Linked DNA regions of Enhydrobacter sp.. The protein of the gene in region 1 binds, or shares a complex with, the protein of each later gene. Links are inferred from orthologs where the notes say so. Each region holds a gene or a part of one and is shown in the gene's direction. Other genes may lie near its edges.

What was found. The genes of interacting proteins can lie anywhere in the genome.
Region 2: the proteins of secA (region 1) and secY are in contact, whole or in part, in a crystal structure (PDB 3DIN), measured with the Thermotoga maritima proteins. The link is inferred for Enhydrobacter sp. from one-to-one orthologs. Residues at the interface, in WP_004082002.1 of Thermotoga maritima: Glu261, Ala262, Arg263, Lys300, Ala301, Arg302, Thr303, Ile304, Ile305, Leu323, Tyr324, Asp325, Pro326, Val329, Ser330, Tyr333, Ile336, Lys340, Phe345, Val349, Glu363, Phe364, Tyr374, Ser375, Gly376, Gly377, Glu393, Ile395, Thr482, Ser483; in WP_004081795.1 of Thermotoga maritima: Glu108, Gly109, Glu110, Glu111, Ala236, Glu237, Arg238, Arg239, Ile240, Thr241, Ile242, Gln243, Tyr244, Ala245, Arg246, Arg247, Val248, Thr249, Gly250, Arg251, Arg252, Val253, Tyr254, Gly256, Ala257, Ser258, Thr259, Tyr260, Leu261, Pro262.

The regions. Positions count from the first base shown.
Region 1 is NZ_CP126889.1:2,750,508-2,758,507, reverse strand. What follows is about bases 2,030-5,355. They hold secA (preprotein translocase subunit SecA), read left to right. Parts: upstream 2,030-2,395; coding sequence 2,396-5,155; downstream 5,156-5,355. Other genes in these bases: OJF58_RS13825 (TonB-dependent receptor), read left to right, coding at 5,275-5,355; OJF58_RS13835 (peptidylprolyl isomerase), read right to left, coding at 2,030-2,121. Also shown: bifunctional glutamate N-acetyltransferase/amino-acid acetyltransferase ArgJ, read right to left, coding at 1-1,083; more of OJF58_RS13835, read right to left, coding at 1,165-2,029; more of OJF58_RS13825, read left to right, coding at 5,356-7,464; OJF58_RS13820 (tyrosine-protein phosphatase), read left to right, coding at 7,508-8,000. UniProt on the Escherichia coli protein: Required for protein export, interacts with the SecYEG preprotein conducting channel.
Region 2 is NZ_CP126889.1:581,528-587,232, reverse strand. What follows is about bases 2,424-5,219. They hold secY (preprotein translocase subunit SecY), read left to right. Parts: upstream 2,424-3,046; coding sequence 3,047-4,393; downstream 4,394-5,219. Other genes in these bases: rpsM (30S ribosomal protein S13), read left to right, coding at 5,176-5,219; OJF58_RS03055 (adenylate kinase), read left to right, coding at 4,404-5,054; rplO (50S ribosomal protein L15), read left to right, coding at 2,496-2,975; rpmD (50S ribosomal protein L30), read left to right, coding at 2,424-2,467. Also shown: rplE (50S ribosomal protein L5), read left to right, coding at 1-18; rpsN (30S ribosomal protein S14), read left to right, coding at 34-339; rpsH (30S ribosomal protein S8), read left to right, coding at 356-754; rplF (50S ribosomal protein L6), read left to right, coding at 757-1,290; rplR (50S ribosomal protein L18), read left to right, coding at 1,302-1,664; rpsE (30S ribosomal protein S5), read left to right, coding at 1,680-2,261; more of rpmD, read left to right, coding at 2,273-2,423; more of rpsM, read left to right, coding at 5,220-5,553; rpsK (30S ribosomal protein S11), read left to right, coding at 5,572-5,705. UniProt on the Escherichia coli protein: The central subunit of the protein translocation channel SecYEG. Consists of two halves formed by TMs 1-5 and 6-10.

The DNA.
Region 1 (8,000 bases):
GACCTGGCCGCCATCGGTGATCTTCACGCCGCCGATCGAGATCCTCAGCTTGTCGCGGTCGGCGCGCTCGCCCGACTTGCCGACCGCCATGACGATGCGGCCCCAGTTCGCATCCTCGCCCGCGATCGCGGTCTTCACCAGCGGCGAGTTCGCGACGGCCAGGCCGATCTTGCGCGCGGCGCCATTGGACGAGGCGCCGCCAATGTTGATGGTCACGAACTTGGTGGCACCCTCGCCGTCGCGGGCGAGAAGCTGGGCCAGCTCGATGAGCACCTCGTCCAGCGCCCGCTTGAAGTCGACCAGCACCGGATCGTCGGCCTCCTCGATCGGCGCATGGCGGGCCGTCCCGGCGGCCACCAGGAGAAGCGTGTCGCTGGTCGAGGTATCGCCATCGACAGTGACGCAGTTCAGCGACTTGTCGGCGGAATCGGAAAGGAGCTTCTGCAGGACCGTGCCCGGGACCTTGGCGTCGGTGAAGACGAAGCCGAGCATGGTCGCCATGTCCGGCGCGATCATCCCGGAACCCTTGAGAAAGCCGTTCAGGGTGACGGTCCGCTCGCCGATCTTCGCCTGGCGTGTGGCAAGCTTGGGGAAAGTATCGGTCGTCATGATGGCCGCGGCCGCGGACGCCCAGTTGTCCTCGCGGGCCCCCTTGATCAGGGCCGGCACGACCGCGGCGATCTTCTCCCACTCGAGCGGCTGGCCGATCACGCCGGTCGAGGCCATGAACACCTCGTTGCGCGGGCAGCCGAGCGCCTGAGCGACAGCGCGCGTGCTTTCCTCGACCGCCTTGTCGCCCAGCTTGCCGGTGAAGGCATTGGCGTTGCCGGCATTGACCAGGATTGCGCGGATCCTGCCGCGCGACAGGTTCTTGCGGCACCAGTCGACCGGCGCCGAGCAGGTCTTGGACTTGGTGAGCACGCCCGCGACGGTTGCTCCCGCGGGCAGCACCGCGAGCATCACGTCGTCACGGCCGGCATAGCGCACGCCGGACGCCGCCGATGCGAGCTTGACGCCCGCGACGCGCGGCAGCGTCGGCGTCGTCTTGGGCGCGAGCGGCGAAACGGCGTGCTTTCCGGCCATGGGACTCCCTCTCCGCGGCCGGGCCATCGCCAAGCGGCCGAAGAGCGGAGCCTACACCAGAAATGTCGAAAAACGGGAGTTTTACTTCTTCGCCGGCGCTTCCGGCTTGGCCGGCGTGGCACCCGGTGTCGCGGGCGCCGCCGGTGCGGGCGGGCTGCCATCGATGTTGAACTTCTCGATCTTGGCGTCGGCCCGCAGCTGATTGAGCATCGCCGTCACCGTCTCGCGGGCAACATCCTGGCGAATCTGGTCGGCGAGTTCGTCGAACGACGGCGGCGGCGCCTTGCGGCGATCCTCGACCTTGATCACGTGATAGCCGAACTGGGTCTTGACCGGCGTCTCGGCCAGCGCGCCTTTCTTCAAGGCGAAAGCGGCGTCGGCGAATTCCTTCACCATGTCCGTCTTCTTGAACCAGCCGAGATCGCCGCCTTCGGCGCCGGACGCCTTGTCGGTGGACTTCTCCTTGGCAAGCTTGTCGAAAGGCGTGCCCTTCTTCAGCTCGGCAATGATCGCCTTGGCCTCGGGCTCGGTGGCCACCAGGATATGGCGCGCATGCACCTCGTCCTCCGCGGGCATGTTCTTGACCTTCTCGTCGTAGGCCTGCTTCATCCTCTCCGGGGTAAGCTTCTCGGCGATCTGCTTTTGCAGCCAGAAATCCTGGACGACCTGGTCCTCGACGAAGGCCAGGCGCTTCTTGTACGCCGGATCGTCCGTCACCTTGTTCTTGCGTCCGTCCTGCTCGACCAGCTTGCTGTCGACCATGCGGTCGAGCAGCGCCGGGAACACGGCTGCGAGCGGCACGTTGCGATACTGCTGCGGCAGCGACTGCTGGGCGATCTCGAGGTCGGAAAGGTGGATCTGCTGGCCGTTGACGACCGCGACGACCGGGTCCTTCGGCGCCTCGGCCGGCTTGGCCGCAGGCGGCGAGACGGGGGCAGGCCCTTTCGGAGCAGGCTGCTGGGCTGCGGCGACGCCCGCCATGCCGGCCACGGCACAAAGGGCGACGGCAACACGCACGGGGCGCAGGCGAAGGCTCATGAAAGGCTCCGGTACAAATGAGGAAGGATGACGGTCAGGAGAAGTAGGGCGACGGCCGCTGGCGGCTCCGTTTACACAGCGCCGCCCCCCGCAAGCAAGCGCCCGGCCAACAGACGCTCTTCGTCGCCCCCAATTGCGGCGCTTTTCCGCAAACCGGTGCGGCCTGCCGAAGCGGCTGATGGTGCTTGCGTTGACACTCCCGGGCGCGCTCTCTATCTGTGATAGGCAGGGCGGGCCGGGTGCCCGCCTAAGTCTTTAGAATATCGAGGGTTTAATGCTGGGAGCGCTTGCCCGGAGCCTGTTCGGGACGGCCAATGACCGTGTCGTCAAGGGCTTCGACAGGCCTGTCGCGAGGATCAACGCGCTCGAGCCTGAATTCGCCAAGCTTTCCGATGAGCAACTGCGCGGCAAGACAACCGAGTTCCGCGAGCGCCTGGCCAAGGGCGAGACCCTGGACGATCTCCTGATCGAGGCCTTCGCCACCGTCCGCGAGGCGGCCAAGCGTACCTTGGGCCAGCGGCCGTTCGACGTCCAGCTCAAGGGCGGCATGGTGCTGCATGCCGGCAAGATCGCCGAGATGAAGACCGGCGAGGGCAAGACCCTGGTCGCCACGTTGCCGGTCTACCTCAATGCCCTCGAAGGCAAGGGCGTCCATGTCGTGACGGTGAACGACTACCTCGCCCGCCGCGACGCCGAATGGATGGGCAAGATCTACACCTTCCTCGGCCTGACGGTCGGCACCATCGTCCACAATCTCAGCGACGAGGAGCGCCGCGCGGCCTACGCCAGCGACATCACCTACGGCACCAACAACGAGATCGGCTTCGACTATCTGCGCGACAACATGAAGTTCCGTCGCGACGACATGGTCCAGCGCCCGTTCAATTTCGCCATTGTCGACGAGGTCGACTCGATCCTGATCGACGAGGCGCGCACGCCGCTCATCATCTCGGGGCCGGCCGAGGATTCCTCCGAGCTCTACCGGCGGGCGGACGTGGTGATCCCGCGCCTCAAGCCCGACGCCTACGAGAAGGACGAGAAGAACCGGCAGGTCACCTTTACCGAGACAGGCATCGAGGCGGTCGAGGACCTCCTGCGCGCGGACGGTCTCCTGCCCGAGGGACAGAGCCTCTATGCGCCCTCCCAGATCACGCTGCTGCACCACGTCACGCAGGCGCTGCGGGCCCACAAGCTCTTTGCGCGCGACGTCGACTACATCGTCAAGGACGGCCAAGTCGTCATCATCGACGAGTTCACCGGCCGCATGATGGCGGGCCGGCGTTACTCGGAAGGGCTGCACCAGGCGCTCGAGGCCAAGGAGAAGGTCGAGATCCAGCGCGAGAACCAGACTCTGGCCTCCATCACCTTCCAGAATCTCTTCCGCATGTACCCCAAGCTGGCCGGCATGACCGGCACGGCCATGACGGAAGCGGCCGAGTTCGCCGAGATCTACAAGCTCGAGGTGGTCGAGATCCCGACCAACGTGCCGGTCGCCCGCAAGGACAACGACGACGAGGTCTACCGCACGCTCGCCGACAAGACGCGCGCCATCGTCAAGCTGATCGGCGAGTGCCGCGACCGCAACCAGCCCGTGCTTGTGGGCACCGTCTCGATCGAGAAGTCGGAGGCGCTGTCGGCCGAGCTCAAGAAGGCCAGGATCCCGCACAACGTCCTCAATGCGCGCTATCACGAGCAGGAAGCGGAGATCGTGGCGCAGGCCGGACGGCCGGGAGCGGTCACCATCGCCACCAACATGGCCGGCCGCGGCACCGACATCCAGCTCGGCGGCAACGCCGACATGCTGCTGCGCCAGGCCGAGACCGAGGTCGCCGCCCGGATCCCCGACGAGACCGCGCGCGCGGCCGAGCTCGAGCAGATCGCGGCCAAGATCAGAGCCGACGTCGCGCGCGACCGCGAGATCGTGCGCGCGGCCGGCGGCCTCTACGTGGTCGGCACCGAGCGGCACGAAAGCCGCCGGATCGACAACCAGCTGCGCGGCCGTTCGGGCCGCCAGGGCGATCCGGGCGGCTCGAAGTTCTTCCTGTCGCTGGAAGACGACCTGATGCGCATCTTCGGCGGCAACAAGGTGCTCGACTGGGTGCAGAAGAAGGGCATGGCCGACGACGAGGCGCTGACCCATCGCTGGCTCAACAAGGCGCTGGAGACCGCGCAGGGCAAGGTCGAGGCCCGCAATTTCGAGATCCGCAAGAACCTCCTGCGCTTCGACGACGTCATGAACAGCCAGCGCAAGGAGATCTACAAGGAACGCCTCGAGCTGATGGCGACCGAGGATGTCGCCGACGTCGTGGTCGGCATGCGTCGCGACGTCGTGGACGGCATGGTCTCGCGCGCCATCCCCGAGGACGCCTATGCGGAGCAATGGAAGATCGCCGAGCTCAAGGACGAGGTGCAGCGCACCTTCGGGCTCGATCTGCCGATCGATGCCTGGGCGCAGGAAGAAGGCATCGCCGAGGAGCAGATCAAGACGCGGCTGAACGAGGCGGTCGATCGGCTGTTCGCCCAGAAGGCGGCCCAGTACGGGCCGGAAGTCTGGCGTCAGGTGGAGAAGAGCGTCCTGATGCAGCTCTTCGACCAGAGCTGGAAGGAGCATTTGCTGCACCTCGACCATCTGCGGCAGGGAATCGGCCTGCGTGCCTATGGCCAGAAGGATCCGCTGAACGAATACAAGCGCGAGGCCTTCAATCTCTTCAGCGACCTCCTGACGGGGCTTCGCGAATCGGTCGTCAACGTGCTCGCCAACCTGCAGCTTCGCATGGAGCCGCCGCCCATGCCCGAGCCGGTGCAGATGCACGAGATCCACGAGGATCCGGTGCTCGCGTCGTCAATGGCCGGCGAGGCCGGCTTCGATCCGGCCGGTCCTCCGGGCGGCGGCGTGGCGACGCTTGCGCGTCCGGCGGCCGGCAAGGCTGCGATCGATCCCAACAATCCGTCGACCTGGGGCAAGGTCGCGCGCAACGCGCCCTGCCCCTGTGGCTCGGGCCGGAAGTTCAAGCACTGCCACGGGCGCGTCTGAAGCCGCCCTCCACCCAACCCTGAACCTTCCGCCAAGCGGGCGTTGGCCCGCTTGAACATGGTTGACCAAATGAAATGTTATATTATAACTTCCTCGCTCACGATCCAAAGGGGAGAACGATGCGGCAGGAGCCGGCGCAATTCTGGCGAGGCAAAGCGGCGTTCGTGCTCGGGACGGCCCTCGCCGGACCGGCGATGGCCCAGACAGCGCCAGGCAGCCCGCCGCCCACGACGACGCCGTTCCCGCCGGCCGTCGCGGCGCCCCCTGCAGCAGGCGGCAGCGGCCTCGAGATCACGGTCACGGCCAAGCGTCTCGACGAGGCGCGCGGCTCGATCCAGCCGAGTCTCGGCGCCAGCCGCTACGATTTCACCCCCGGCGCGATCGACGCCCTCCCGCAAGGCCAGCTGACGCCCATCGACAAGGTGCTGCTGCGCGCACCCGGCGTCGCGCAGGACAGCTTCGGGCAAGTGCATGTCCGCGGTGATCACGCGAACCTGCAGTACCGTCTCGACGGCGTGCAGCTTCCCGAAGGGCTGTCGCTGTTCAGCAATGCGCTCGCCACCCAGTACGCCAGCAGGATGTCGCTGATCACCGGCGCACTGCCGGCGCAGTACGGCTTCCGCCAGGCCGGGGTCGTCGACCTGACCCTGAAGTCGGGCAGCAGCGATCCCGGCGCCGAAGCCTCGGCGACGGCGGGCTCGCGCAGCTACTACCAGCCGTCCCTGTCCTATGGCGGCCGCAGCGGCAGGATCGACTACTTCCTGACCGGGCAATTCCTGCACAACGGCGTGGGCATCGAGAACCCCACATCGTCCGACAATCCGATCCACGACAGCACCGACCAGTGGCACGCGCTGGCCAAGATCACCGGCATCCTCGACGAGGACACGCGCGTGAGCTTCATCGGCGGCGGCTCGCATGCGCGCTTCGAGATCCCCAACAATCCCGGCCAGACGCCGCAATTCGCAGTCAACGGCAGCACGGCGTTCAGCAGCAGCCTCCTCGATCAGCTCCAGTGGGAAGACACCTATTTCGGCATCCTGTCGCTGCAGAAGCATCACGGAAACGCCGATTTCCAGCTTTCAGCCTTCTCCCGCTGGTCGGTCCTCGACTATCAGCCGGATCCCGTGGGCGACCTGATGTTCAATGGCATCGCGCCGTGGGCGAATCGGACCGACCTCGCGACCGGCCTTCAGTTCGATGGAAGCTGGAAGGCCACGCCCAGCCACACGCTGCGCGCCGGCTTCCTCGTGCAGCGCGAGCGGGCCACGAGCCTCACCAGCGCCCAGGTCCTTCCCACCGACGGCGCCGGTGTCCCGACCAGCGATCAACCTTCAGGCATCGCCTTCGGCTCCGACCTCGTCGGCTGGACCTACGGCGTCTACCTGCAGGACGAATGGAAGGTAAGCCCGACCGTCACCGTGAACTACGGCCTGCGCTTCGACGCGATCGACGGCGCCACCCGGGAAAACCAGCTGAGTCCGCGAGTCAACGTCGTCTGGCAGCCCAACGATATCCTGACCGCGCACGCGGGCTACGCCCGCTATTTCACGCCGCCACCGCTTGCCCAGGTGAACAACGCCGCCATCGCCGCGACCGCCGGCACGACCGCAGCGCCGGCCGTGACGCGGAACGATCCGGTGAAGGCCGAGCGCGCGCACTATTTCGACGCGGGCTTCGAGGTGCGCCCCGGGCCCGGGCTGAAGTTCGGTTTCGATGCCTACTACAAGATCGCCCGCAACCTGCTCGACGAAGGCCAGTTCGGCTCGCCGATCGTGCTGACCTCGTTCAACTATGCCAACGCGCAAGTGAAGGGCGTCGAGCTCACGGGCAGCTACGACTCGGGGCCGTGGTCGCTCTACGGCAACGTCGCCTGGTCGGACGCTCGAGGAACCGACATCGATTCGGCGCAGTTCAACTTCGCCCCCGACGAGCTGGCTTACATCGCGCAGCATTCCATCTATCTGGACCACAGCCAAAGCGTGACCGGCTCGGCAGGCGTTTCCTACACCTTCAATCCGGACTCGGAGTGGGCGACCCGCCTCTCCGGCGATGTGCTCGTGGGCACCGGCTTGCGCAAGACCGTCGTGACGCCGAACGACGCCTCGCTGCCGACTTACGCCGTGGTCAACCTGTCGCTGGCGCAGCGGCTGCCGATCAAGGGCACGCGCGGCGCCACGGTCCGCCTCGACGTGCTCAATCTCTTCGACCATGTCTACCAGCTCCGCGACGGCACCGGCGTAGGCGTTGGCGCCCCGCAGTTCGGCCTGCGGCGGACGGTCCTGATGACCTTGTCGCAAAAATTCTGACCCAAAACGGACAAGATTTCACAATGCCGGGCGTGATAATCCAATGCGCATGGACACGATCACGCTCCCCTTCGTCGTGCCGCTCGAGGGCGGCTCCAATTTCCGGGACCTGGGTGGCTACCGCACCGCCGATGGCCGCCGCGTTCGTCGCGGCGCAATCTTCCGCTCGGCTCATCTCGGTACCCTGACCGCGGCCGACTGCGCCGCCGTCGGCAAGCTCGGCGTGCGCACGATCGTCGATCTGCGCGGCGTCAACGAAGCGGCCGAGACGCCGCACCGCCTGAACGGGGTCGCCTGCCGGATCGTCGGCGCCCATATCGAGCCGGGCATCGGCGACAAGATCCGGCGCGCCATCGAGGATGGCACCGCCTCGCCCTTCCTGATGATGCAATACCTGACCGACCACTACCGTGACTATCCGCGCCGCTGTACGCCGGGCTTCCGCACGCTCTTCGCGACACTGAGCGATGGCCGGCATCGGCCGCTGATATTCCATTGCACCGCCGGCAAGGACCGCACGGGCTTCGCATCGGCCC
Region 2 (5,705 bases), 2.2 Mb from region 1 along the record:
TTTCCGTTCGTGAACTGAGGCCGGAGACCCTAGATGGCCAAGACGAGTGCAGTGGAGAAGAACAAGCGGCGGGCGAAGCTGGCGAAGAAGTATGCCGCCAGGCGCGCCACGCTGAAGGCGATGGCGGTGGACGACAAGCTGACGCCGGAGGAGCGCTTCGGCGCGCGGCTCAAGCTCGCCGAGCTGCCGCGCAACTCCTCGCCGACGCGCATCCGCAATCGGTGCGAGCTCACGGGCCGGCCACGCTCGGTCTATCGCAAATTCAAGCTGTCGCGGCTGGCGCTGCGGGAGCTCGCCTCGCTGGGCGCGTTGCCCGGCGTCGTGAAGTCGAGCTGGTAACGGGGGACCGTAGACCATGGCGATGACAGATCCTGTCGGTGATTTGCTGACCCGCATCCGCAACGGCCAGTCCGCGCGCCTCGACAGCGTGACCGTGCCGGCCTCGCGCATGCGGTCGAACGTGCTCGACGTGCTGCAGCGCGAGGGTTATATCCGCGGCTGGTTCGAGGAGGAGCTGCGCCCGGGCGTGAAGGAGCTCCGCATCGAGCTCAAGTACGACAACGGCCGTCCGGTCATCCGCGACATCCGGCGCGTCTCGACACCGGGCCGCCGGGTCTATTCGAAGATCCGCGAGCTGCCGCGCCACTTCAACGGCCTCGGCATCTCGATCCTGTCCACGCCGCGCGGCGTCATGTCCGACGCCGAGGCGCGCGCCGCCAATGTCGGCGGCGAGGTCCTGTGCAAGGTGTTCTGATCATGTCGCGCATCGGCAAGCATCCCGTCCCGATCCCGAGCGGCGTCACCGTCGACCTCCAGGGCCAGGCCCTCAAGGTCAAGGGCAAGCGCGGCGAGCTCTCGCTCGTCGTGCACGACGACGTCGAGGTCGCCAAGACCAGCGAAGGCCTCACCTTCAAGCCGCGCAGCGACAGCCGCCGCGCGCGCATGCAGTGGGGCACGGCCCGCAATCTCGCCAGCAACATGGTGCGTGGCGTGTCGGACGGCTTCACCATCAACCTCGAGATCAACGGCGTCGGCTACCGCGCCCAGGCCGATGCCAAGAACCTGAAGCTGCAGCTCGGCTTCAGTCACGACGTCGAGGTTCCGATCCCGCCCGGCATCCAGATCAAGGCCGTGAAGCCGACCGAGATCGAGATCAGCGGCGCCGACCGCCAGCGGGTCGGGCAGATCGCGTCGGAGATCCGCAGCCTGCGTCCGCCCGAGCCGTACAAGGGCAAGGGCATCAAGTATTCGACCGAGACGATCCGGCGCAAGGAAGGCAAGAAGAAGTAAGGCGATCCACCATGGCCGACAACAAAGCTCTCTTCGCCCGTCGCCAGCGACGCACGCGCCACGCGCTGCGCCAGGCCGGCGGCGGCCGCCCGCGCCTCAGCGTGTTCCGCTCGGGCCGGCACATCTATGCCCAGGTCATCGACGACCGGAAGGGCGCCACGCTGGCGGCCGCCTCGTCGCTCGAGCAGAGCCTCAAGGGCAAGCTCAAGACCGGCGCCGACAAGTCGGCGGCGGCCGAGGTCGGCAAGCTGATCGCCGAGCGGGCCATCGCCGCCGGCGTCAAGGAAGTCGTGTTCGACCGCGGCGGCTACATGTATCACGGCCGCGTCGCGGCGCTCGCCAATGCCGCCCGCGAGGGCGGTCTGTCGTTCTGATCGGGAGTTAGCACAATGGCTCGTTCACCCGGTGGCTCCGGCCGCTCTTCGCGCGAGCGGGGCCGCGACCGCGACGAGGAAAATGAACTGACCGACAAGCTGGTCACGATCAACCGCGTGGCCAAGGTGGTGAAGGGCGGCCGCCGCTTCGCCTTCGCCGCCATCGTGGTCGTCGGCGACCAGCGCGGTCGCGTCGGCCACGGCGCCGGCAAGGCGCGCGAGGTGCCGGAAGCGATCCGCAAGGCGACCGAGGCCGCCAAGCGCGCCCTGGTCCGCGTGCCGCTGCGCGACGGCCGCACGCTGCACCACGACGTGCGCGGCCGCTTCGGCGCCGGCAAGGTGACGCTGCGTGCGGCACCGGCCGGTACCGGCATCATCGCCGGCGGTCCGATGCGCGCGGTGTTCGAGACGCTCGGCATCAAGGACATCGTCGCCAAGTCGGTCGGCACCTCCAACCCGCACAACATGATCAAGGCGACCTTCGCCGCGCTCGAGCAGCTCAACTCGCCGCGCATGGTGGCGAACCGTCGCGGCAAGAAGGTGGGCGACCTGCTCGGCCGTCGCGACGGCGAGCCGGCCGCCGAGGCCGCCGCCTGAGGAGAGGGATCATGGCCGACGGCAAGAAGATCAGGATCACCCAGACCGGCAGCGCGATCGGCCGCACCGACGACCAGCGGGCGACGCTGATCGGGCTGGGGCTGAACAAGCGCCATCGCCAGAGCGTGCTCGACGACACGCCGGCGGTGCGCGGCATGATCAACAAGGTGCGCCATCTGGTGCATGTCGACGAGGAGGCGCGCTGAGCGGAGGCCGGGCGCGGAGGGCAGAGAGATGAAGCTGAACGAAATCGCCGACAACGAGGGCGCCCGCCGGGCCCGCCTTCGGGTGGGCCGTGGCATCGGCTCGGGCAAGGGCAAGACGGCGGGACGCGGCGTGAAGGGCCAGAAGTCGCGCACCGGCGTGGCCATCAAGGGCTTCGAGGGCGGCCAGATGCCGCTGCATCGGCGCCTGCCCAAGCGGGGCTTCCGGCCGCCGCACCAGAAGGTGTGGCGGATCGTCAATCTCGGGGCGCTGCAGAAGGCGATCGACGCCAACCGGCTCGATGCCGCCAAGCCGATCGACAGCGCCGCCCTGCAGGCCGCCGGCCTGTTCAAGAACGCCGCGGACGGGGTGCGCCTGCTTGGCAAGGGCGGGATCACGTCCAAGATAGAGATCAAGGTCGCCGGCGCCTCGGCCTCGGCGATCGCCGCCGTCGAGCGGGCGGGCGGCAAGGTCGAATTGCCGCCCAAGCCCGCCGCCGAGGCGGCCTGAGGTCCGATTTCGTCAAGGGGCGGGCTCCGGCTTCGCCTCTTCGTGTCGTCGACGTCCACGCGTGAGGGTCCATGGCATCCGCCGCCGAGCAACTCGCATCCAATCTGAACTGGGGCGCGATCGGTAAGGCGACCGAGCTGAAGAAGCGCCTGTGGTTCACCGTGGGCGCTCTCATCGTCTTCCGCATCGGCGCCTACATTCCCGTGCCGGGCGTCGATCCCGCCGCCCTGGCCGAAATCTTCCACCGCCAGGCCGGCGGCATCGCCGGCATGCTGGACGTGTTCTCCGGCGGCTCGATCGGCCGCATGTCGATCCTGGCGCTGTCGATCATGCCGTACATCTCGGCCTCGATCATCATGCAGATCCTGACGACCGTCGTGCCGTCGCTCGAGGCGCTGAAGAAGGAGGGCGAGGCCGGCCGCAAGAAGATCAACCAGTACACGCGGTACGGGACGGTGTTCCTGGCCGCCTTCCAGGCCTACGGGATCGCGGTCGGCCTAGAGGGGCAGGTGGCCAGCGCCGGGCCGGTCGTGCACGATCCGGGCCTCTTCTTCCGGTTCGTGACCATCGTGACCCTGGTCGGCGGCACACTGCTCCTGATGTGGCTCGGCGAGCAGATCACGGCGCGCGGCGTGGGCAACGGCGTGTCCCTGATCATCTTCGCGGGCATCGTGGCGGCCTTGCCCAATGCGCTGGCGCAGACCCTCGAGCTCGGCCGTACCGGCGCGCTGTCGGCGCTGTTCATCATCGGCCTCATGGTCGGCGTGGTCGTGGTCGTGGCCGTCGTGGTGTTCATGGAGACGGCGCAGCGGCGGATCGTGGTGCAGTATCCTAAGCGCCAGGTCGGCAACCGCATGTACGGCGGCGAGGCGTCGCACCTGCCGCTCAAGATCAACACGTCGGGCGTGATCCCGCCGATCTTCGCCTCCTCCCTGCTGCTCTTCCCAGCGACGATCGCGTCGTTCCAGGGCAATACCGGCGAGCCTGGCATCACCCAGTGGATCGCGACCTACCTCGGCCACGGCACGCCGCTCTACCTGGCGGCCTATGTCGGGCTGATCGTCTTCTTCTGCTTCTTCTATACGACGGTCGTCTTCAACCCGGCCGACACGGCGGAGAACCTCAAGAAGAACGGCGGTTTCGTGCCGGGCATCCGGCCGGGCAAGAACACCGCCGAATATCTCGAGTACATCCTCAATCGGCTGACGCTGATCGGCGCCCTCTATCTCTCGGCGGTCTGCATCCTGCCGGAGCTGCTGATCGCGCGCGGCGGCGTTCCGTTCTATTTCGGCGGCACCAGCCTCCTGATCGTGGTCTCGGTGACGCTCGACACCGTGACCCAGATCCAGGCGCACCTGCTCGCCCATCAATACGAGGGCCTCATCAAGAAAGCGCGGCTGCGCGGCCGCGGTCGATGAGGGGAAGACGATGAACATCATTCTTCTCGGGCCGCCGGGAGCCGGCAAGGGCACGCAGGCACAGCGTCTTCAGGGCGATCTCGGCATGGTGCAGCTTTCGACCGGCGACATGCTGCGGGCGGCGGTGGCCTCGGGCAGCGAGCTCGGCCGCAAGGCCAAGGGCATCATGGACAAGGGCCAGCTCGTGCCCGACGACCTGATGGTCGGCCTGATCGAGGACCGGATCGGCCAGCCCGATTGCGCCAAGGGCTTCATCCTGGATGGTTTCCCGCGCACCGAGGCGCAGGCCGAGGCGCTCGACCGGATGCTGGCCAAGGCGGGCAAGAAGCTCGACCGAGTGATCGAGATGGAGGTCGACGAGAAGGCGCTGACCGAGCGCGTCGTCGGCCGCTTCACCTGCGCCAAATGCGGCGCGGGCTACCACGACAAGTTCAAGCGGCCGAAGGTCGAGGGCGTCTGCGATGTCTGTGGATCGCGCGAGTTCACCCGCCGCAAGGACGACAATGCCGAGACCATGAAGACCCGGATGGCCGCCTATCGCGCCCAGACCGAGCCGCTCCTGCCCTACTACGGCGCCCGCCAGGTGCTGCGGAAGGTCGACGGGATGGCCGGCATGGACGAGGTTTACCGTCAGATCCGCGCCGTCCTGGCGGGGACTTGACAAGTTCGAGATCCGTTGACTCGGGGGTGCGGGTACATATAATCGCGCGCTTTTCCGGAGCCAGCGGAACGTCGTACGGGCGCGCATGAGCGCGCCGTAAGTCTTTGAAGGAGTTGGAACTTTGGCTCGTATAGCCGGCGTCAACATTCCGACCGCCAAGCGGGTGGTGATCGGGCTGCAGTACATCCACGGGATTGGCCAGGCGAAAGCCAGGGAAATTCTGGGGAAAGTGGGAATCGACCAGTCGCGGCGCGTCAATACGCTCACCGACGACGAGGTGATTCGCATCCGCGAGGCGATCGATCGCGACTATACCGTCGAGGGCGACCTGCGGCGCGAAGTGGCGATGAACATCAAGCGCCTGATGGATCTAGCCTGCTATCGCGGGCTCAGGCATCGCCGCGGCCTGCCGGTGCGCGGCCAGCGCACCCACACCAACGCACGCACCCGCAAGGGCCCGGCCAAGCCGATCGCCGGCAAGAAGAAAGTCACCAAGTAGAGCGAAGGGATCCGCATCATGGCCAAGTCTGCCGCCGCCGCCAGTGGCGCCGCTCCTGCCGCGCGTCCCCGCCGCAAGGAACGCAAGAACATCATCGCCGGCGTCGCACACGTGAACGCCTCGTTCAACAACACGATCGTCACCATCACCGA